Regions from separate parts of the Caloranaerobacter ferrireducens genome, predicted to be linked through region 1. Evidence: riboswitches for the same ligand, from Rfam matches in the RefSeq annotation. Region 1 holds a riboswitch; the other holds the start of a gene.
What was found. A riboswitch is a leader RNA that binds a small molecule or an ion and turns the genes downstream of it on or off. The one in region 1 is predicted to bind S-adenosylmethionine.
Positions count from the first base shown of each region.

Region 2: linked by a shared signal. The riboswitch ahead of BFN48_RS09590 (methionine ABC transporter ATP-binding protein) and the one ahead of metK (methionine adenosyltransferase) in region 1 are both predicted to bind S-adenosylmethionine.

Region 1 covers NZ_MDJR01000004.1:159,752-170,429, reverse strand. The annotation lists gene BFN48_RS08080 (phosphodiester glycosidase family protein) at 1-1,030, opposite strand, end outside; gene BFN48_RS08075 (tRNA 2-thiocytidine biosynthesis TtcA family protein) at 1,063-1,773, opposite strand; tRNA gene BFN48_RS08070 (tRNA-Pro) at 1,922-1,998, opposite strand; gene BFN48_RS08065 (COG2426 family protein) at 2,510-2,983, shown strand; SAM riboswitch class I at 3,257-3,363, shown strand; gene metK (methionine adenosyltransferase) at 3,728-4,915, shown strand; gene pyrB (aspartate carbamoyltransferase) at 5,164-6,087, shown strand; gene BFN48_RS08050 (aspartate carbamoyltransferase regulatory subunit) at 6,080-6,502, shown strand; gene BFN48_RS08045 (dihydroorotase) at 6,512-7,675, shown strand; gene pyrF (orotidine-5'-phosphate decarboxylase) at 7,662-8,519, shown strand; gene BFN48_RS08035 (dihydroorotate dehydrogenase electron transfer subunit) at 8,507-9,214, shown strand; gene BFN48_RS08030 (dihydroorotate dehydrogenase) at 9,207-10,109, shown strand; gene pyrE (orotate phosphoribosyltransferase) at 10,307-10,678, shown strand, end outside.
Region 2 covers NZ_MDJR01000006.1:90,326-101,003, reverse strand. The annotation lists gene BFN48_RS09610 (acetyl-CoA hydrolase/transferase family protein) at 1-89, shown strand, start outside; gene BFN48_RS09605 (YitT family protein) at 115-963, shown strand; gene BFN48_RS09600 (MetQ/NlpA family ABC transporter substrate-binding protein) at 1,047-1,850, opposite strand; gene BFN48_RS09595 (methionine ABC transporter permease) at 1,863-2,516, opposite strand; gene BFN48_RS09590 (methionine ABC transporter ATP-binding protein) at 2,509-3,519, opposite strand; SAM riboswitch class I at 3,643-3,749, opposite strand; gene BFN48_RS09585 (metal-dependent hydrolase) at 3,979-4,563, shown strand; gene BFN48_RS09580 (regulatory protein RecX) at 4,579-5,214, shown strand; gene BFN48_RS09575 (SOS response-associated peptidase) at 5,257-5,850, shown strand; gene BFN48_RS09570 (FMN-binding protein) at 6,064-6,483, shown strand; gene BFN48_RS09565 (FAD:protein FMN transferase) at 6,558-7,595, shown strand; gene BFN48_RS09560 (phosphoenolpyruvate carboxykinase (ATP)) at 7,904-9,427, opposite strand; gene BFN48_RS09555 (Rossmann-like and DUF2520 domain-containing protein) at 10,095-10,678, shown strand, end outside.

The DNA of each region.
Region 1 (10,678 bases):
CACCATCTAGGTTAACTGCTTCATATGCTCCTAAATCTATCATAATTTCAGCTAAAGTATTTAGGTCTACGCCTTTGTATGAAACATCTCTACCATCAATTGTTACGAGAATAAGTTCATCTTTGTTTTTGTTAATTCCTAGTGCTGTTCTTGGGTGTTTACCTTTTATGTTTAATGTGAAATCTGCAATATTTCCATCTTTAACAATATAGGTTCCACTGCCTATAGCTGTTTTTATGTTTTCGTAGTTTGGCGTAGTATTTATTTCAAGCTTTACTTTTTTACCTACTTTGAAATTATTAAGGAGTATATCTTTAACTCTTCCACGCCCAGTTAATATGTAGCCGTTTTTTGGCATATCGATAGGAGGTTCATTAATTCTTATTTCTTTAACTGTATTTTTTTCAACTACAATTTCTATCATATCGTCAAAATAAGTATTTCCTATGGTTTTTAAGCTCCATTTTTTATCGTATAAAATGACTTCTTCATATTTGTCACTTGATTTGTTTATTGCAGAGAGGATAACAGGTTGTCCGTCTTCTGGAACTGCTTTGATCTCCCACTTCCAGAAGGATATAAAAGGATGATTATTTTTATCTATTGCAAATATAGGCAGTTTATCCCATTGATATGATGGAGATGAAATCATCTTTCCATTTGATATGACAACTCCTAAAGGAAAGGAATTTTTAGCTGTTGAGAAAAAATCACCATTGATACCTGCAACAGCTTGGGAAATCTTTATCATGTTAGATAGGGTTTCTCTTTTAGAGATTCCTTCTTCATTAAAAAGAACATCTAAGCTAGTGTATTTATCTTTTAAATTTACTCTTAAAACGTTTATATTCCACCAACCGTCAGAGGTAAATTTTTGAATGTGTTCATGTATGATACCACTTGAAATATTTTCTACAGTTTTTCTTTCGTGGATCAGTATTGGCTTGTCTGCAAAACTTAGAGACAAGCTCGAAAATATGATTATTCCACTAGTTATATATGAAACTACTTTTTTGAAAAGTCTATTCATAGTTATCCCCCTTTGAATTCAGTAACCAGTCACTAAAACCACAAATTTAACTGTTCTTTATTTTTGATAGCTGTAATAAGTCTGTCTCTTGCTTGAGGAATATCTTTATATACATTTTTCATAAGATGTTTTACATATTCTCTTTTGGTATTTCTATTTGCAGGACAAGGACTTTCTACAGTAGGTAGGTTATGTTTTTTAACAGCTCCTTTTATTTGATGTTCTGTAACATATATCATAGGTCTGATTACTGTAATATCTTTTCTGGACATATAAGTTTTAGGTGAAAAAGTATTTATTCTTCCTTCATAAAACATGCTTAAGAATAATGTTTCGATGGCATCGTCTGCATGATGTCCTAGAGCTAGTTTATTTAAACCTTTTTCTTTCATGAGGTCATGCAGGGCTCCTCTTCTCATTCTCGCACAAAGCGAACAAGGATTTTTTTCTTTTCTAATATCGAAAATAATTTTACCTATTTGGGTTTCTTTTATAGTATATGGGACATCAATTTCTTTTACGAATTCTTTTACTTTAGATAAATCAAAATCTTCAAAACCCAAAGTTAAAGTGATAGCTTCTAATTCATATTTTACTGGACTAAATCTTTGGAATATCTTTAATCCATATAATAGAGTCAAACTGTCTTTTCCGCCTGAAACTCCAACGGCAATTCTATCGCCATCTTCTATAAGGTTAAATTCTTCTACTGCTTTTCTTATTGCCCCTACTATTCTTCTCATGTAATCAATCCTTCCTCTTCTTGTGTGTAATGTTTGTATTAAATGGATTTGTTTGTAATACTTATTATATACTATTTAGCTAAGGTTTAGATTACAAAAGGATTACAAAACAAAAAAACAGCTGAGAATATTCTCAGCTGTTTTTTTCTGGTCGGGGTGGAGGGACTCGAACCCCCGGCCCCATGGTCCCAAACCACGTGCGCTACCAAACTGCGCCACACCCCGTTGACTTGTCACGAATGTTATTTTAAAACATATTGAGTTAACTTGCAATACTGTTAACAACCAATCAATTGAAATTACATTAGAAATTCTAATTAATTCTTAGTTTTTCTTTATAATTCATAGGAAATTATAATAAAATCTTATATAAAAAAATTAATGTTGATTTTATTGAAACTTTTTCTGGCATGCTTACATGCCAGAGTCGTTATAAACTTCGTTAAATTGTGGATAATTTTGAATATAATTTCCGTTTATGGATATAGGCAAAATCTTCCTAAATTTATTTAAATCCAAGATTTGGTTCTAATTCTTACCATTATGAAATAACCAATGTAGAATTGCGAAAAAATATTTCTATTTTTTTCTTCATACTATATAATTTATTATAGTGCTGTCTTTCGTTGTTCGCTGTTCGTCGTTCGAAACGCAAATTGCAAATGATGGATCGAAAACAAGAGGCGAAAAGCGAATAGCGAGCGACGAATAACCAATATAGAACGAGGTGATTTATATGTTAGTGCAAACTTTAAAAGTTTTAAAGGATGAACTCATTGTAATGCTTGTTGCTGCTGCACCTATTTTTGAATTAAGAGGAGCGATACCACTTGGAATAGCTATGGGTTTTACACCTGTACATAGTACAGTATTAAGTATTATAGGTAATTTAATACCCGTACCTTTTTTGCTTAAGTTATTGAAACCTTTATTTGATTATTTTGGAAGGACGAAGATGTTTGGTAAAATTGTAGACTGGATTAAGCAAAGGACTTTAAAAAGAAGTAAAAAAGTTGAGAAATATAGTGCTTTAGGGTTATTTCTTTTAGTAGCAATACCATTACCATCTACTGGTGCTTGGACTGGATGTGTAGCAGCGACTTTGTTTAATATAGATTTCAAATATTCTTTTCCAGCAATTGTGGCAGGTGTATTTACAGCCGGATTAATAGTTTTTATTTTAAGTAATCAAGTTGTTGGATTGATGTAGATAGTTAGGTACTAGGTACTAGATATAAAAAAGAAGACAGGGAACAGAGGACAGGGGACAGGAAAAAATGCGAAATAAATCGCTGTTCGCTATTCGTTTTTCGCTGTTCGTCAAATAAAGACAAGAAGCGAATGGCGAATGACGAATAGCCAATGACGAAAAATACTGACGACAGTTAGATTATAAACTTTATGAAAAATGAAGAAAAAACTGTTGACTTAGTTTGCAAGCTGTGATATTATACTTTGAGGACAATTTAATAAAAATCTTGATACCTTATCAAGAGTGGTGGAGGGAATGGGCCCTGTGAAACCCGGCAACCGGTAACTAAAGTTACACGGTGCTAAGTCCCACAGAATGTAGATTCTGAAAGATGAGGTTTAATTCAGAGTATTACCTCTTCCTTTTGGAAGGGGATTTTTTTAATTTTGGGTACTAGGTGCTGGGGCAGAGAAATGTAAAATTGAAAATTTTTTGTAGCGGAGAATTAATTCTCCGCTACTATGGAAGATACTCTGCTACAGATGACACGATATGTTGAAATTGGTCAATAGTCGATAGTCAATAGACTAATGACTACTAACTAATAACCATCACCTGTGAGTTGACAACTTATGATATAACATAAAAAAACTATAATTGCTAATAATAACCATGTAAACTCTATCTATATTTAATGTTGAATTTAATATTTAACATTTAAAATTTTAAATTTAAAATTCATATTGTATGGGAGGTATGAAGATGAGAAAATGGTTATTTACTTCAGAATCAGTTACTGAAGGACATCCTGATAAAATCTGTGACCAAATTTCAGATGCAGTGCTTGACGCTATATTAAAATGCGACCCAGAAGCAAGAGTAGCATGTGAAACATCAGTTACTACAGGACTAGTTTTAGTATCAGGAGAGATTACAACTAAGTGTTATGTAGATATACCAAAAATCGTAAGAAAGACTATTGAAGATATTGGTTACACTAGAGCTAAGTATGGTTTTGACTGCGATACTTGTGCAGTTTTAACTTCTATTGATGAGCAGTCTCCTGATATTGCTATGGGAGTTGATGAAGCATTAGAACACAGAGAAGAAGCAAAAGATGAACTTGACTTAATTGGTGCTGGAGACCAAGGTATAATGTTTGGTTTTGCTTGTAATGAAACACCAGAACTTATGCCACTTCCAATATCATTAGCACACAAATTAGCAAGAAGATTAGCAGAAGTTAGAAAGAATGGTACTCTAGATTACTTAAGACCAGATGGTAAAACTCAAGTTACAGTTGAATATCATGACGATAAACCTGTAAGAATAGATGCGATAGTTATTTCTACTCAACACAGTCCAGAGGTAGATTTAAAGACTATCGAAAGAGATTTAAGAGAACATGTAATAAGAAAAGTTATACCAAATGAATACTTAGATAATGAAACAAAATATTACATCAACCCAACTGGCAGATTCGTAATAGGTGGACCTCAAGGAGATGCTGGTTTAACAGGAAGAAAGATTATTGTTGATACTTATGGTGGATATGCTCGTCATGGTGGTGGAGCATTCTCAGGAAAGGATCCTACTAAAGTTGACAGATCAGCTGCATACGCTGCAAGATATGTTGCAAAAAATATAGTTGCTGCTGGATTAGCAGATAAATGTGAAGTTCAACTTGCATACGCTATAGGTGTTGCTCATCCAGTTTCAGTACTTGTAGATACATTTGGAACAGGAAAGATAGAAGAAAGCAAAATTGAAGAATTAGTTAAGAAACACTTTGACTTAAGACCTGCAGCTATCATAAGAGATTTAGACTTAAGAAGACCAATTTACAGACAAGTAGCTGCATACGGACATTTTGGAAGAACAGATATAGATTTACCATGGGAAAAGACAGACAAGGCTGAAATATTAAGAAAAGAAGGTTTAGGTGAATAATATTTAAAATATCCTTGACATATAATCTTGTTCATAGTAGAATAATTGAAAGACAAAGTATCTTTAACCTAGTCCAGAGAGGCTAGGAAGGTATTAAATAGTGGCGTTTGTGTGTGTATATATAGCACATGGCTTAATTGTCGTGTCTATATGACTATAAATGTGCTTATAACCTTCCTCGTCTCGATGAGGAAGGTTTTTGTTTTGCCTTTAATATAGTCCAGTGAGGCTAAAAAGGAGGAGATAAAATGTTAAAAGGAAGGCATTTAATTGAACCAAACGATTTTACTATTAAGGAGCTAGACGAAATATTTACTCTAGCAGAAGACATAATTAAAAAACCAGATGCTTATTCAGACATTTGTAGAGGGAAGTTATTGGCAACACTTTTCTATGAACCTTCTACAAGGACTAAATTTAGTTTTGAAGCAGCGATGTTGAGATTGGGTGGAAATGTAATCGGTTTTTCAGAAGCAAAATCAACTTCGGTAGCAAAGGGAGAAAGTATTGCAGATACCATTAGAACTATCGGATGTTATGCAGATATAGCTGTAATGAGACATCCTAAAGAAGGTGCTCCAAAGCTTGCTTCAAAATATTCCAATATTCCAGTTATAAATGCAGGTGATGGAGGACATCAGCATCCAACCCAGACTCTTACCGACCTTCTCACTATTAAACTTATCAAAAAAAGCATTTCTAATCATACAATAGGACTTTGTGGTGACTTGAAATTCGGTAGGACAGTTCATTCTCTTGTAAAAGCATTATCCAGATATCAAAATATAAAGTTTGTTTTTATATCCCCATCTGAGCTTAAAATTCCCCAATATATTAAGGATGAATTAAAAGGACATGAATATTATGAAACTTCTAGTCTGGAAGATGTAATAGACAAGCTGGATATACTGTATATGACTAGAGTTCAGCGAGAAAGATTTATTAGTGAAGAAGAATATTTAAGACTAAAAGATAGCTACATTCTTACATTAGAAAAATTAAAGAATGCAAAAAAAGACATGATAATAATGCATCCGCTTCCAAGAGTAAACGAGATAGCTATGGAAGTAGATAGTGACGAAAGAGCTGTATACTTTAAACAGGCTAGGTTTGGAATGTTTGTGAGAATGGCACTGATTATAAAATTATTGGGGGTTGAGATTTATGCTTAATATAGATGCGATAAAAAAAGGTATAGTAATAGACCATATAAAAGCTGGATGCGGATATAAGATATTTAAAGAATTAGGACTTCACAAAGCAGATTATACAGTAGCTTTAATTAAAAATGTACCATCTAATAAACTTGGAAAGAAGGATTTAATAAAGATAGAAAATGAAATAGATTTAGATTTAACAATTTTAGGATTAATAGACCCAGATATAACAATAAACATAATAGAAAATGAGAAGATAAAAGAGAAAATAAAATTAAGTTTACCGAAGACAGTAAAGGGAATACTAAAATGTAAGAATCCTAGATGTGTAACAACTATTGAAAAAATTGAAGACGTTGAGTTTACTTTGGTAGATGAAAAAACAAAGGAATACAAATGTGAATATTGTGATGCAAAAACTTCTCTGTAGGTGATAAAAATGAACATCGTTATAAAAAATGTAAAGATAGTTGATGCAAAAAGAGCTTTCCATGGTTCGGTATTAATAGAGGATGGGCTTATTAAAAAAATATTTAAGGCAGACGAAGATGTAAATATATCAAAGGACACTGAAATAATAGAGGGTAAAGGTCTTATACTTTTACCCTCATTTGTAGATATGCACTGTCATTTAAGAGATCCAGGTTATCTATATAAGGAAGATTTAGAAAGTGGACAGAAAGCAGCGTTAAAGGGTGGATATACTACACTTTGTACTATGGCAAATACAAAGCCCATTTGTGATAATACAGCAGTCTTAGAGTATATACTCGATAAGAGCAGAAAATTAAATTTATGTGATATTATACAGATTTCTGCATTAACTAAAAATCTAGAAGGAAAAGAATTTGTTGATTTTAAAGAGATGTTAAAATATACAAGATTGTTTTCAGATGATGGAAATACTATTTTTAACGAAGAAGTAATGAAAAAGGCGTTAATACTTTCAAATAAGCTAAAATTTAGAGTACTGACTCATTGTCAGCCGGAATTTGAGATTGTAAAAAGAGATTTAGGTCTTTTAAAGGAAGTAGGAGGAAATCTTCATGTATGCCATATAAGTCTTAAAAAGACCTTAAGTTTAATTAAAGAATTTAAGGATGCAAATCTCAAATTTACCTGTGAAGTAACTCCACATCATATATTTGGATACGAGGTAGATTATAGGGTAAATCCTAGCTTTAGGAAAAAAGAAGATGTAATTGCATTAATAGAAGGTATAAAACAGGGGTATATAGATGTCATTGGTACAGACCATGCACCTCATAGTTTGGAGGATAAACAAAATGGAGCTCCTGGAATTTCTTTAATAGAAGTGGCGTTTTCTATGGTGTATAAGGTGTTTCATGAAAATGGTATTTCACTAAACAAACTATCTGAGCTTATGTCTTACAATCCTGCTAGAATATTAAACCTAAACTGTGGACTTATAGAGGAAGGTTATGAGGCAAATTTAGTATTAGTAGATTTAGACGAAGAATACCAAATAGATACAGATAACTTTATATCTAAGGGTAAAAATAATCCATTTAATGGAGAGAAAGTTTTAGGAAAGGTGAAGATGACTTTTAAGAGAGGGAGCGTTAAGTATGATAATAGATAAGCTGTATGAAGAGGTTTTGAAAAATGGGCCGGTTTGTGTTGGATTAGATACTAGATTGGAATATTTACCTGAATATTTACTAAACAGTACTAAAACGCTTGAAGAAAAAATTTTTGAATTTAATAGAAAGATAATAGATGCTACCTATGATTTAGTGGCATGCTATAAGGTGCAGATTGCATGCTATGAGGCTTTTGGTATTGAAGGGTTAAAGGCATATAGTAGGACACTTCAGTTTATAAGAGAAAAGGGAAAAGTAGTAATAGCGGATATTAAGAGGGGAGATATACTATCTACTGCTGAAATGTATGCCAAAGCACATTTTGAAGGGGATTTTGAAGCTGATTTCATTACAGTGAACCCATATATGGGGTTAGATGCAATAAGTCCATATTTTAAGTACCTTAGTACAGGTGAAAAAGGACTTTTTGTACTGATAAGGACTTCTAATAAAAGCTCGAAGGATTTTCAAGAGCTAGAGGTAAACGCTAAGCCTCTTTACTTGAAGGTAGCTGAAAATGTGCAGAAATGGGGAGAAAGTTTTGTTGGAAAGAGCGGTTTTAGTTTGATAGGTGGAGTTGTAGGGCTTACTTTTCCTAAGGAGTTTTTAAAGATAAAAGATGTGTGCGGTAATATGTTTTTCTTGATACCTGGCTATGGAGCGCAGGGAGGTACAGGAGAAGATTTAAAAGAAATTTTTAGAGAAAAGATGTGCGGAGTAGTAAATTCATCAAGAGGAATAATTAAAGCCCATAAAGGCATTGATGAAGGACAGAGCTTTAATGAACTTGCAAGAAAACAGGTTATAAAGATGAAGGAGGATATTTTAAGGTGGCAAGAGTAATTTCGAATGAATGCATTCGGCAGGACATATTTGTTTTAAGAGTAGAAGGAAAATTTGAAGGTAAAATGGGTCAGTTCTACATGGTAAGAGCATGGGGCAAATTTCCTGTACTTTCGAGACCTTTAAGTATTCATGATATAGGTGAAGATTATATTGAGTTTCTATATAGAGTGCAAGGACAGGGGACTAGTATTTTGAGTAAGTTAAAACCATCAGATGAAATAAGCTTAGAAGGTCCTTATGGCAACGGGTTTCCTTTAGTTAAAGGTAAAATAGCACTAGTTGGTGGAGGAATAGGTATAGCTCCATTATATTTAACAGCAAAGCAGTTAAGTGAAAACGAAGATGTAGACTTGCTTGATATATACATGGGTTTTAGAAATGAGGCTATCTTAAAGGAAAAGTACGAGGAATTCGCAGACAATATCTATATTAATGTGGATGGATTTATAACTGATGAAATAGATTTTAAAAAATATGACTATATATTTACTTGTGGACCTGAAATTATGATGAAAAAGATTGTTGATATGGCGAAAGAGTATCATACTAAAGTGTATGTTTCAATCGAAAAGAGGATGGCATGTGGAGTTGGAGCATGTTTAGTATGTACTTGTAAGACTAAATCAGGGAATAAGAGAACTTGTAAGGACGGACCTGTTTTTCTTGGAGAGGACGTGGTATTTGATGTGTAATCTTAAAGTTAAATTTAAAGAGGTTGAGTTTAAAAATCCTATAATAATGGCTTCTGGAACTTTTGGTTTTGGTAGGGAATATGGTGAAATTTATGATATAGAAAAGTTAGGCGGAATATGTACTAAAGGATTGACTTTAAATAAAAGGGAAGGGAATGACGGAATAAGAATTTGGGAGACTCCTTCAGGAATTATGAATAGCGTTGGACTTCAAAACCCTGGAGTGATGGGATTTATTGAAAGTGAACTAGATTTTTTGAGAAAACTAGATTTAGTTACTATAGTGAATATTGGTGGTAAATCGTTAGATGAATATATTGAAGCTGTTTCAATAGTTTCTAAGGAAGATGTGGATATAATTGAACTAAACATATCATGTCCAAACGTTAAGGAAGGCGGAATGGCTTTTGGAATAAAAGAAGAAAGTGCAAGAAAGATTGTAAGAGAGATTAGAAGTATTACTAGATTGCCTCTAGTAGTAAAGCTTTCTCCAAATGCAGAGGATATTGTAAAGATAGCTAAAGTATGTGAAGAAGAAGGAGCAGATGGAATATCGCTTGTTAATACATTTAAGGCAATGGCTATAGATATAAGAAAGAGAAAGCCTATGTTTAAGAATGTTTATGCTGGACTTTCTGGACCTGCAATAAAACCTATAGCTTTAAGAATGGTGCATGAGGTTTGTAAAAATGTATCAATACCTGTTATGGGTATGGGCGGAATTACAGACTGGAAAGATGCAATAGAGTTTATTATGGCTGGTGCTACGTGTATACAAATTGGAACGGCAAATTTCATGAATCCAAAAGCAGGTATAGAAATACTTGAAGGAATTGAGCGATTTATGAAAGAAGAAGGAATAAAGTCTATAGAGGAGATAAGGGGGATAATTTAGGTGCTGGGTACTAGGTACTGGGGAAAATTTAAAATTGAAAATGTAAAATTGGGAATCAAGGCGATCAGCTAACGTCTAACAGCTATCGGTTAAATTAAAGGCTGATAGCTGTCGGCTGTTGGCTTTTAGACAATCGAATAGCTGAAATCGAATATCGAATGGCGAATTTCGAATAGCGAGAAAAGGGAGGCTTATGTATGGAAGAGAAAAGAGTACTTGAGATTTTGAAAGAGTGTGATGCGTTATTAGAAGGACATTTCTTGTTATCATCAGGTAAACATAGTAATAAATATGTTCAATGTGCCAAAGTTTTAAGATATCCGAACTTTGCTGAAAAGGTTTTGAAAGTAGTAGTAGATAAAGTGAAGGACTTGGAGATAGATAAAGTTGTAGGACCTGCAATGGGTGGAGTAATAGTTTCATACGAAATAGGCAGACAGTTAGGTAAAGAAGCGATTTTTACAGAAAGAAAAGATGGTGTAATGCAGCTAAGAAGAGGTTTTGAGATAAATAAAGGAGATAAAATATTGATAACAGAAGATGTTGTAACTACCGGAAAATCTAGCTTG
Region 2 (10,678 bases), on a different contig from region 1:
CTAACAAATATAAACACACTCCACATATACTAAGTGAAGCTTTATCATGGCATGATAGATTTTTAAAATCAGGGACAATGAAAATATGATAACTTTGAGGTTAGAGGTGATGTTATGAGAAATATATTAAAGGATTATATTATAATAAGTATAGGAATCATTATTGTAGCTTTTGCATTAAGTTTTTTTCTTGTACCAGCAGACTTGGCAGTAGGTGGGATTACAGGGCTTGCAATGGTAATTAAGAGTGTATTTCCTTCAGTATCTATCGGAGCTTTAATGTTTATTATGAATTTAATACTGTTTGTTGTAGCATTTTTGCTAATTGGTACTCAATTTGGAGCAAAAACAATATATGCTAGTTTTGGACTTTCAGGAGCTATGTGGATTTTCGAAAAATATTTTACTATAAATGGACCATTGACAGATGATATATTATTGAACTTGTTTTATGGTATTCTTATCCAGGGAATAGGTATGGCAATAATATTTTATCAAAATGCTTCAACTGGTGGTACTGATATTATAGCTAAAATATTAAACAAATTTTTCTCGATAGATATAGGCAAATCACTATTAATGGCTGATTTTGTAGTTACATTGTTAGCTATACTTACTTTTGGAACTAAATTAGGATTATATGCTTTATTAGGAGTAATAATGAACGGATTTATTATAGATAATGTAATAGAGGGGCTTAATGTTAAAATGAATGTTACAGTAATAAGCTCAGTTCCTAATAAGATAAAGAGGTTTATAACAAAAGAACTTGAAAGAGGAGCTACAATTTATTATGCAGAGGGTGCATATACGAATAAAACTAGACCTGTTATAATGGCTGTTATGAATAAAAAAGAATTTATCAGATTAAAAAGCTATATAAAGAAAATTGATAATAAAGCATTTGTTACAGTATCTACAGTACGTGAAGTATTAGGTGAAGGGTTTAATATGTTTGAATAAGGAAACCCTCCTCTTAAAACAACAAATTAAGAGGAGGGTTTAATATGTTTAGCCTTAATATTAGTTAACAATTTCAAAGAGTATTAAAATGCTGGTATAACTCCTCCATTATACTCTTTTTCAATAAATTTCTTAACTTCTTCTGATTGAAGAGCTTTAATTAGTGCCTTTAATTTTGGATTGTTTTCTTCTCCTTTTCTAACAGCTACAATATTTGCGTAAGGAGAATCACCATCTTCAAGCAAAATAGCATCTTTTGTAGGTATAAGACCTGCCTCTAAGGCATAATTTCCATTAATCACAGCACCGTCAACATCTTTAAGTACTCTTGGAAGTTGAGCTGCTTCTAAGGATTTAAACACAAATCTTTTTGGGTTTTCAATTATATCTTTTTCTGTAGCTTCAAGACCTGCATTTTCTTTAAGTTTTATAAGCCCATTTTTTTCAAGAAGTATAAGAGCTCTGCCGCAGTTTGTAGGATCGTTTGGTATAGCAATAACTGCACCTTCTTTTAATTCTTCCACTGATTTTACTTTTTCTGAATATAATCCAAGTGGTTCAACGTGTATTGCTCCTATAGATACAATATCTATATTGTTTTTCTTAGCAAAGCTATTCATATATGGTATGTGTTGAAAGAAGTTTGCATCAATTTCTTTTTCTGCTAAGGCTAAGTTTGGTTTTACATAGTCAGTAAATTCAATAATTTGTAAATCTATCCCTTGCTCTTTAAGTTTATTTTTTACTACTTCAAGTATTTGCGCGTGAGGTACTGGAGTAGCCCCAACTTTTAGTACATTATTATCTTCTTTTGAAGATTGGCAACCACTAAGAATAACACCACCTAATATAGAAATAATTAGTAATAGAATTAAAGACTTTTTCATATTTATTCCTCCTTATCTTTTTTTACTAATATTCAATGCAATTTTATTGCCTATAGCTTGTACTCCCTGTACAAGTAGAATAATTATTATTACAGATGCAATCATTACACCAGTTTCAAAACGATAAAGCCCATAACGTATTGCTAAATCTCCTAAACCACCTCCTCCAATAGCACCAGCCATAGCTGAATAGCCAATTAAATTTATGATTGTTAGAGTGATACCAAGTACTAATGAAGGCAAAGCTTCAGGAATAAGTACTTTAAAAATGATTTGTGGGATTGTAGCTCCCATTGCTAAAGCTGTTTCTATAACTCCACTATCTACTTCCTTAAAGGAACTCTCAATAATCCTTGCTACAAAAGGAGCAGCTGCAATTGCTAATGGTATTATACTGGCTGTAGTTCCTATAGAAGTTCCTACAAGGATACGCGATAGAGGGAAAACTAGAATCATCAAAATAATAAATGGAAAAGAACGACATACATTTATAATAGTTCCTAGTATTGAATTTAGTATAGGTTTTTCCCAAATACCGTTTTTTTCTGTAACTACTAGTAAAATACCTAGAGGGAAACCTAGAATTAGAGCAAATATTGTTGAGGCTGTTACCATGTAAATTGTTTCCCATAAAGAAGGAAAAAGTAATTCTATCAAATTATCCATTCCATACAACCTCCAATCCTATTTTCTCTTTTTTAAGCCATTTGATTGCATTTTCTATTTCATCATTCTTTCCGTAAATTTGTATAAGCAGAGTCCCTATATTTGTTGTTTGTAATTCATTTATATTACCTGATAGAATATTAATATCTATTGAAAAATGTCTAATCAATTGAGAAATAATAGGCTTTTTTACAACTTCACCTAAAAGTTTTAATCTAATAACCCTAGAACCAGACGCCTTAGGAAAACTAATTTCTTCTTTATTATGTTGAATATGTGAAACAAAGGCTTTAGCAGTTTTTGTTTTAGGATTTGTAAATATTGTTTCAACTGTATCTAACTCGATTATTTTTCCATTTTCAATAATTGCAACTCTATCGCAAATATCACGAATTACTTCCATTTGATGTGTTATAAGAACTATTGTAAGACCAAATTTACTTTGAATTTCTTTAAGAAGTTTCAAAATAGATTTTGTTGTCTTAGGGTCAAGAGCAGAAGTTGCTTCATCACACAGTAAAATATCTGGTTGATTAGCAAGAGCACGAGCTATAGCAACTCTTTGTTTTTGTCCTCCACTTAACTGGGAAGGATAGGCATTCCTTTTATCTGAGAGTTCAACTAAAGATAACAAATTTTCTACTCTTTCTTTAATTTGTTTCTTGTTATAACCTGAAATTTCAAGTGGAAAAGCTACATTTTCAAAAACAGTTCTTGAGTTAAGGAGATTAAAATGTTGAAAAATCATTCCAATACGTTTTCTTATTTCCCTGAGTTCATGTTTATTTAAAACCGTTATGTCTTTTTTGTTAATAAAAACACTACCACTAGTAGGTTTCTCAAGAAGATTTATACAGCGAATAAGAGTAGACTTTCCTGCTCCACTTAAACCCATGATTCCAAAAATTTCACCTTTTTTTATTTCTAAATTGATATCTTTTAAAGCATGTATTTTTTCATTTTTACTTTCATATATTTTGCTGAGATTTTGAATTACAATCAATTACTTCACTCCTTTATCAATTTAATGTACTAAATTAAAATAGTTATAATAATACCCCTTCTGCAGGGAGGGTATTAAAAAAGCCTCTTTCAGATGAAAGAGGCATAAAAAACTTATTTCTCTCTCTCATCTCTCGGTATATCTTATACCGCAGGAATTGGCACCTTGTGTTTTGGAACACAGGTTGCCGGGCTTCATAGGGCCAGTCCCTCCACCTCTCTGGATAAGAGCGTATTATTTATTTTTGTCACTATAGTCTAAAATTCTAAATCATTTTATAGAGTTTGTCAATACTTTTTTTTTGGTTAAACAGTTTTTGTTAAAAAGCACTAAGAAACAAACTTATTTAAATAGCTTTGTTTCAGCTATTTAAATAAGTTATAATCTATGGTATACTAGAACTAGTGTTCTATATATTTATAAGAAATATTTATAAGAATCAGCCGGAGGATACAAAAGATGAAGGGTAAGACACATGTTATGCTAGGAATTGCAGCTGGGGTTACTGCCATTTCAGATTATTCTTTGGAAAAGGGTATTATTTTTATTTCTTCAACAGTTTTGGGGGCTTTATTACCAGATATAGATCATCCCAAGAGCAAATTAAATCAGAAACTTCTTTTTAGGAAAAATAAAATATTTAAATTTATATTTTATATAACTTTAAGTTTTGGATGTATTTATTTCGGTATAAGTTTAAACAGTAGGCTTTTAAAAATTTTATCTATAACTTTAGCCTTTACAGGATTATCTCATCATAGAGGATTTACTCATAGTTTGTTAGGTCTTTTACTATTTTCAATGGTTGTTAAAATTTTAGCAATAAGATATAATTTAATTGGAGTATATAAAGGTTTCATTATAGGCTATATTAGCCATTTAATTGCTGATTTTCTTACTAAGGGAGGCATAGAGCTATTTTACCCATGTAGTATTAAAATTTCATCTCCTTTTACTATAAAAAGTGGTAGTGAAGAAGAATTGATATTGAAGGGTTCATGCTTTTATTCGATTTATGTTTTGCTCAAGATTATAGGGATTTAGAAAGAAGGAATAATTATGGGCATTGTTACCAAAATAGTTGAACAAAAAAATAATAAAGAAAAAGTTAATATATATATTGATCATGAATTTTTTGCTGGGGTTCATAAAGAAGTTATTTATAAATTTAGAATTGAAGAAGGAGTTCAAGTAGATAAAGAAAAGTTAGAACTTCTAATATTTGATGAAAACCTTAAAAGAGCTAAAAATAAAGCTTTTAGTATATTGGCGAGAACAATGCATAGTGAGATGTTACTTAGAGATAAGTTATCTAAAGAAGGTTATCAAGATGAAATTATAGATAATGTAATAGAAATTTTAAAGAATTATAAAATGGTTGATGATGAAGAATATGCAAAAAGTTATGTTAGAAATAAATTAAGTAGCAATAAATATGGAAAAAAACGTATCATATTTGAATTAACAAAGAAAAAAATAAGTGAAGATATAATAAACAAAGTTATTTCAGAAATAGAAGATGAAAAAATTTATGAAAATGCAGTTTATTTAGCTAAGAAAAAATTAAGAAGTATAAAAGATAAGGAGAGAAATAAAATATATCAGAAGTTATCTCAACATTTAGCCTATAAAGGATACGATTATGAAATTATAAGAAAAGTTGTGAATGCTGTTATGAAGGATTTTAGCAGTTAAAATTAAGAAATCTAATTGTTGATTATAAGTAGGAGTGGTTATATGTGTGGGAGATATTATCTTTTTGCCGATATTGAGGAAATATCAAGAAGATTTAATATTAATTATTGTGATGTTTTAATTAAATCTATGCCTGAGATATTTCCCTCAAATGAAGTCCCTATAATCATAAATAATGGTAACAAACGAATGATAAAGCTAATGAAGTGGGGATTTGATTTGTCATATTTAAAAAAATTGATTATAAATGCAAGAAGCGAGACTATAGATACTAAAAAGTTATTTAAATATTCTTTTTACAATAAGCGATGCCTAATTCCAGCTAGCGGCTTTTTTGAATGGAAGAAGGAAAATGGCAAAAGTATAAAATATAAAATATATTTAAAAGATAAAAATTTATTTTCAATGGCAGGAATATACAGTTCTTTTAAAAATAAAAATGGAGAATATGTAGATTGCTTTACTATATTAACTACAAATGCTAATAGAAAAATTAGCAGTATTCATAATAGAATGCCTGTTATTTTAGATAGGGATAGTGAACAAATATGGCTTAATAATAGTATTAAAGATGAAAACCTTAAAGAACTTTTAAAGCCGATAGATGATGTAAAAATTGAGATATCAAGAGTATAAAATTTGAATTGAGATATATTATATTCTTTACTTAAGGCTAATGATATAATAATATTATTTATGTGTAGATAATATAACAAAATCTTCGATTTAAATAAATTAAGGAAGATTTTGTTGAAATCCATTACGGAAATTATATTCAAAATTATCCACAGCTCAGCAAGGAATATAATTTCCTATGGATTATAAAAATATCGAAAAGGAGTTTTGAGCATGAAAAGGATATCTTATATTATTATTTTTACAATAATTACAATGTTAGTTATAACAGGATGCAATTCAGTAACTGACAAGAATATGAGTTATAAAGATGGTACTTATAAAGCGTCTGATGATTATGATAAATATGGTTGGAAAGCAGAAATTTCAATAACTTATGAAGATGGTAAAATAGTTGATGTTGTATTTAATGAAGTTAATAAAGAAGGCCAAAATAAAAATGAAGATAAAGAATATGCTGAAAAAATGAAAGAAGCATCTGGAATAACTCCAGAAGACGTTAAGATTAAATTGGAGAAGGAGCTTATTAGTAAACAAGATGTTGATAAAGTAGATGTAGTTACTGGTGCAACGTATACTAGCGAAAGGTTTAAAAAATTAGCTAAAAAGGCTATGAATAAGAATATGAAATAAAGGCTTTAGAGTTTGACTCTAAAGCCTTATAATATAATTGGAGTTAAAACTGAAGTATGAATTGGAGGATTGAAATGGGAAAAACAAGGAGAGTAATTTATTTGTTTTTAATTGCTGTAATGATTTTAAATTTAGTAGGGTGTTCAAAAGAAGTAAGGAACAAACCATTAACAAAAACGGAATTTCTTTTAGGAACTATAGTGACACTGAATATATATCAGAATATCGATTCAAAGATTTTAGATAAGGCATTTGAAAGGATTAAAGATATAGATAGTAAAATGAGTAAGAACATTAAAAATAGTGATATTTATAAAGTTAATATTAACTCAGGAAATGGTTATATCAAAGTTTCTGAAGATGTATTTGATGTAATTAAAAAAGGAATATATTATTCTGACTTATCTAATGGGAAATTTGATATTACTATAGGACCTTTAGTTGAATTATGGGGAATAGGCACAGACAGGGCTAAAGTGCCAAGTTCAGAAGAAATAAACAACACAATAAAATTAATTGATTATAAAAAGATACTATTAGATGAGAAAGAGAAAAAAGTAAAGCTTATGGAAAAAGGTATGAAAATAGATCTTGGAGGAATCGCGAAAGGCTATGCCGCTGATGAAGTAGCTGATATTTTAAGAAATGAAAATGTAAAGCATGCTATTATAAACTTAGGAGGAAATATTTTTGCTTTAGGCAGTAAACCTGATGGATCTCCTTGGAATATAGGAGTTCAGAATCCTTTTACTAAAAGAGGAGAATATATTGGAATAGTTAAGGTTATAGATAAGACTGTAGTTACGTCAGGTATATATGAAAGATATTTTGAGCAGAATGGAAGAAGATATCACCATATATTAGATCCTTATACAGGATATCCAGTAGAAAATTCATTAGTAAGTGTTTCGATAATAGCAGATAAATCAATTGATGCGGATGCACTTTCAACTCTTACTTTTTCTTTAGGACTTTCTGAAGGAAAAAGGCTAATAGAAAATCTAGATGGAGTAGAAGCTATATTTATTACCAAAGATAAACGTGTTTTTATTACAGATGGACTTAATAATACTTTCAAGTTAACTAATCCAGATTTTTATATGCAAAAATAAAAATGCGGCTATTTTTAGCCGCATTTAATGTTATAGACAAACTTATCTTTTTAAATATCTATGAAAATAAAAGTGAATGCTTGAAAGAATTTAGTTAAAAAAACTAGGTGAAAATTTTTAAGAAAATCCGTAGGCTTAGCAGGACGCTAAGCCAGCATCCTACAAGACAGGAAGTCTTGATTAGGTGCGTTAGGATTTTCTAAAAATTTAAGCTTTTAGTTTTTTCTAAATTCTTTCGCATGAGTGTTATTTTCATAAATAATTTAATTTATCAACAAACTTAATGCGGCTATTTTTAGCCGCATTTCTTATGCTATACTATTTACTAATTGTGCATCTAAATTTTCAAATCTTGATAGCCATTTAACTCTTTCTTCTTTTAATTTATTTACTAATGCCTTATATTCTATTTCTGTATAATATTTTTTTGGATTATATCTATCCATGTCTAAACCATTTACCGATTTTGGTACTAGATAACCCCAGTCTTTATCAGTTTCCCATTCTATTGTATTCTTTGCAATTTCACGCATAATAGTTGTTGAAACTTCTATAGTAATTTTTTCGCCTTCAAAATCGTTGTTTTGACCAACTCTTCCTGTATTTAAGATGTAGCATTCCATATCAGGATTTTGTTTTAGTATTTGATATAGCCTGTGACCTTCTTCTGCTTCAGGTCCTATAATAAAAGGATTTGTACCAACGCATCTTTTTGACTGACCTGCTTTAGTAGGATCTCCAGCAGAAGTTTCAATAGATTCTCCTAGCATAAAGAATGTAGCTGCTTGAGAAGCAGTTAATTTAGCAACTGGTGGTATGATATCATTTCTTCTAGTTATAAATATAAGTTTATGAGCTTTTTCAAGATCAATACTATTATCTGTATTATCGATTTCTTCTCTAAGTACTACGCCTCTTCCATTTGAAGTCAATTCTGTATTCGAAAAGTCAACTTTACCATTTTCATAAACTTTAACGTTTTCAAAAATAGCATTTGGACTTGTTGCAGCTTTATATAAAACTCTTTGACTTTCACTTAATCCTTCAGTCTTAATAAAGAAGCCATTTTCACTTCCAGCACAGTATCCGTTTTTATCCATAAATATTACATCATCTTGTCTGATAATAGCTTTTTCTTCTCCTTTTAGATTGTGGTCATGGATTGTTAATGTTGTTTTTCCAGTACCACTTAATCCAAACATAATAAATCCTACATCTTTTAATATTCCATCTTTATCTTTTACTCTTAGCACTTTACTGCCTGCATGAAGTCCTAAACCACCCATTTTTTTAACTTTATACATAGCCATTCTTAAGAAAGATTTTTTAGCTTCACCAAAATAATCAGTTCCTAATATATAAGTTACTCCTTCTTCTGGATATATTAATATAATTCTTTGTGGCCATTCTGGAACATAAACGCTTACCATGTCAGGATTATTAATATCAATAGGATCAAATAAAGAATTATTCCACATATATGCAATTCTGCTATATTCCTTAGTTATATAAAGTCTACAGTTAAATGAAAATTTACTATGCAGCCCCATTTTTCTATCTAATCGAATTAATTCTTTATCTATTAAATAATTATTCACTTCATTAACTATTCTATCTGCTTCTTTTCTAGAAATCCCTTGTTGATCTACACCTAAAGGTATGTTATTTACAACAAAAGTATTTTTAGCACTTCTATTTCTTACATTAGTTATGAAACAAAGGCTATTAAATTCTGTAAATACTCCTTTATCTCTGCTTAGCTTAATTAGTTTTTCTTTAGTTGGATTAATAATCATATTATTAAAAGCATTATTATCAAATAAGTATAACATAATTACAGTCCTCCTATATTTATATAGAGTTAACGAGATTCAATCTATAAATAGTATAACACATTAAACAAAATTGTACAGCATAAAATTATGAAATTATTGAAATATATTATATTATATTTAACGTATTGTATTTGTGATAATGTTTTTGAATGAGAGCTATCAGTTGGTGGGTAGATATGTTAAAATTATTAAACAAATGTAACATTCAATTGTGATTTTTGCTATTCGTTTGGATTGTATTAAATATTTTAGTATGATAAAATTATTTTTGGATAGTATCCTTAATGGAGCTATACCGTTTAATTAATCTATTTGACAATAATAGAACAAAATCTTCGATTTTAATAAATTTAGGAAGATTTTGTTGAAATCCATATACGGAAATTATATTTAAAATTATTCACAATACAATAAGGTTTATAATTTCCTATGGATTATAAAAAAATATCTGCTCTGAGCCTATGTGGACGGAGACAGGAGGATAGAATTAAAAAGGAGTATGAAGTTTTATACCCTTCTTGTGTCTTTTTGCCCACAAGAGGGGTTTTTATTTTGATAGTGTCAAAAGCATTATGAAGATAATACTTTTTGTTTTTAGAATTTTATATTCTAATTTGACGAATAGCGAAAGACAATAGATGGTTTTTAATAAGGAGGGGGATAAATGAAAATAGGTTTCATAGGAGCAGGGAAAGTAGGATGTACTTTTGGGAAATATCTAAAAGATAATGATTTTGATGTTGTAGGGTACTATAGTAGAAAGTTTGAATCTGCACAAAAAGGAGCTAAAGAGGTTGAAGGTATTGCTTTTAGAAATTTGCAAGAATTATTAGATTTAACGCAATTGATATTTATAACGACTCCTGATGATGTAATTAAAAAAGTAGCTGATGAAATATCCGAATACTACAATATTAAAAAAGGTCAGATTTTCGTTCACATGAGCGGAGCATTATCTTCAAAAGAGCTTATTTCTTTGAAACAGAAAGGAGCTTATATATACAGCTTGCATCCATTACAATCATTTGCAGATATAAAATCTGCTTTAATAAGTCTTAAACTTACTGTGTTTACTGTAGAAGGAGATAAAGAAAAAATAAATATATTAAAGAATATGTTAGAAAAATGTGGCAACAGATATTTTACAATAACAGAAGAGTTGAAAGGGCTTTATCATGCTTCAGCATGTGTAGTATCAAACTATTTAGTTACCTTGATTGATTATGGTTTAAAGTTTTATAAGATTAT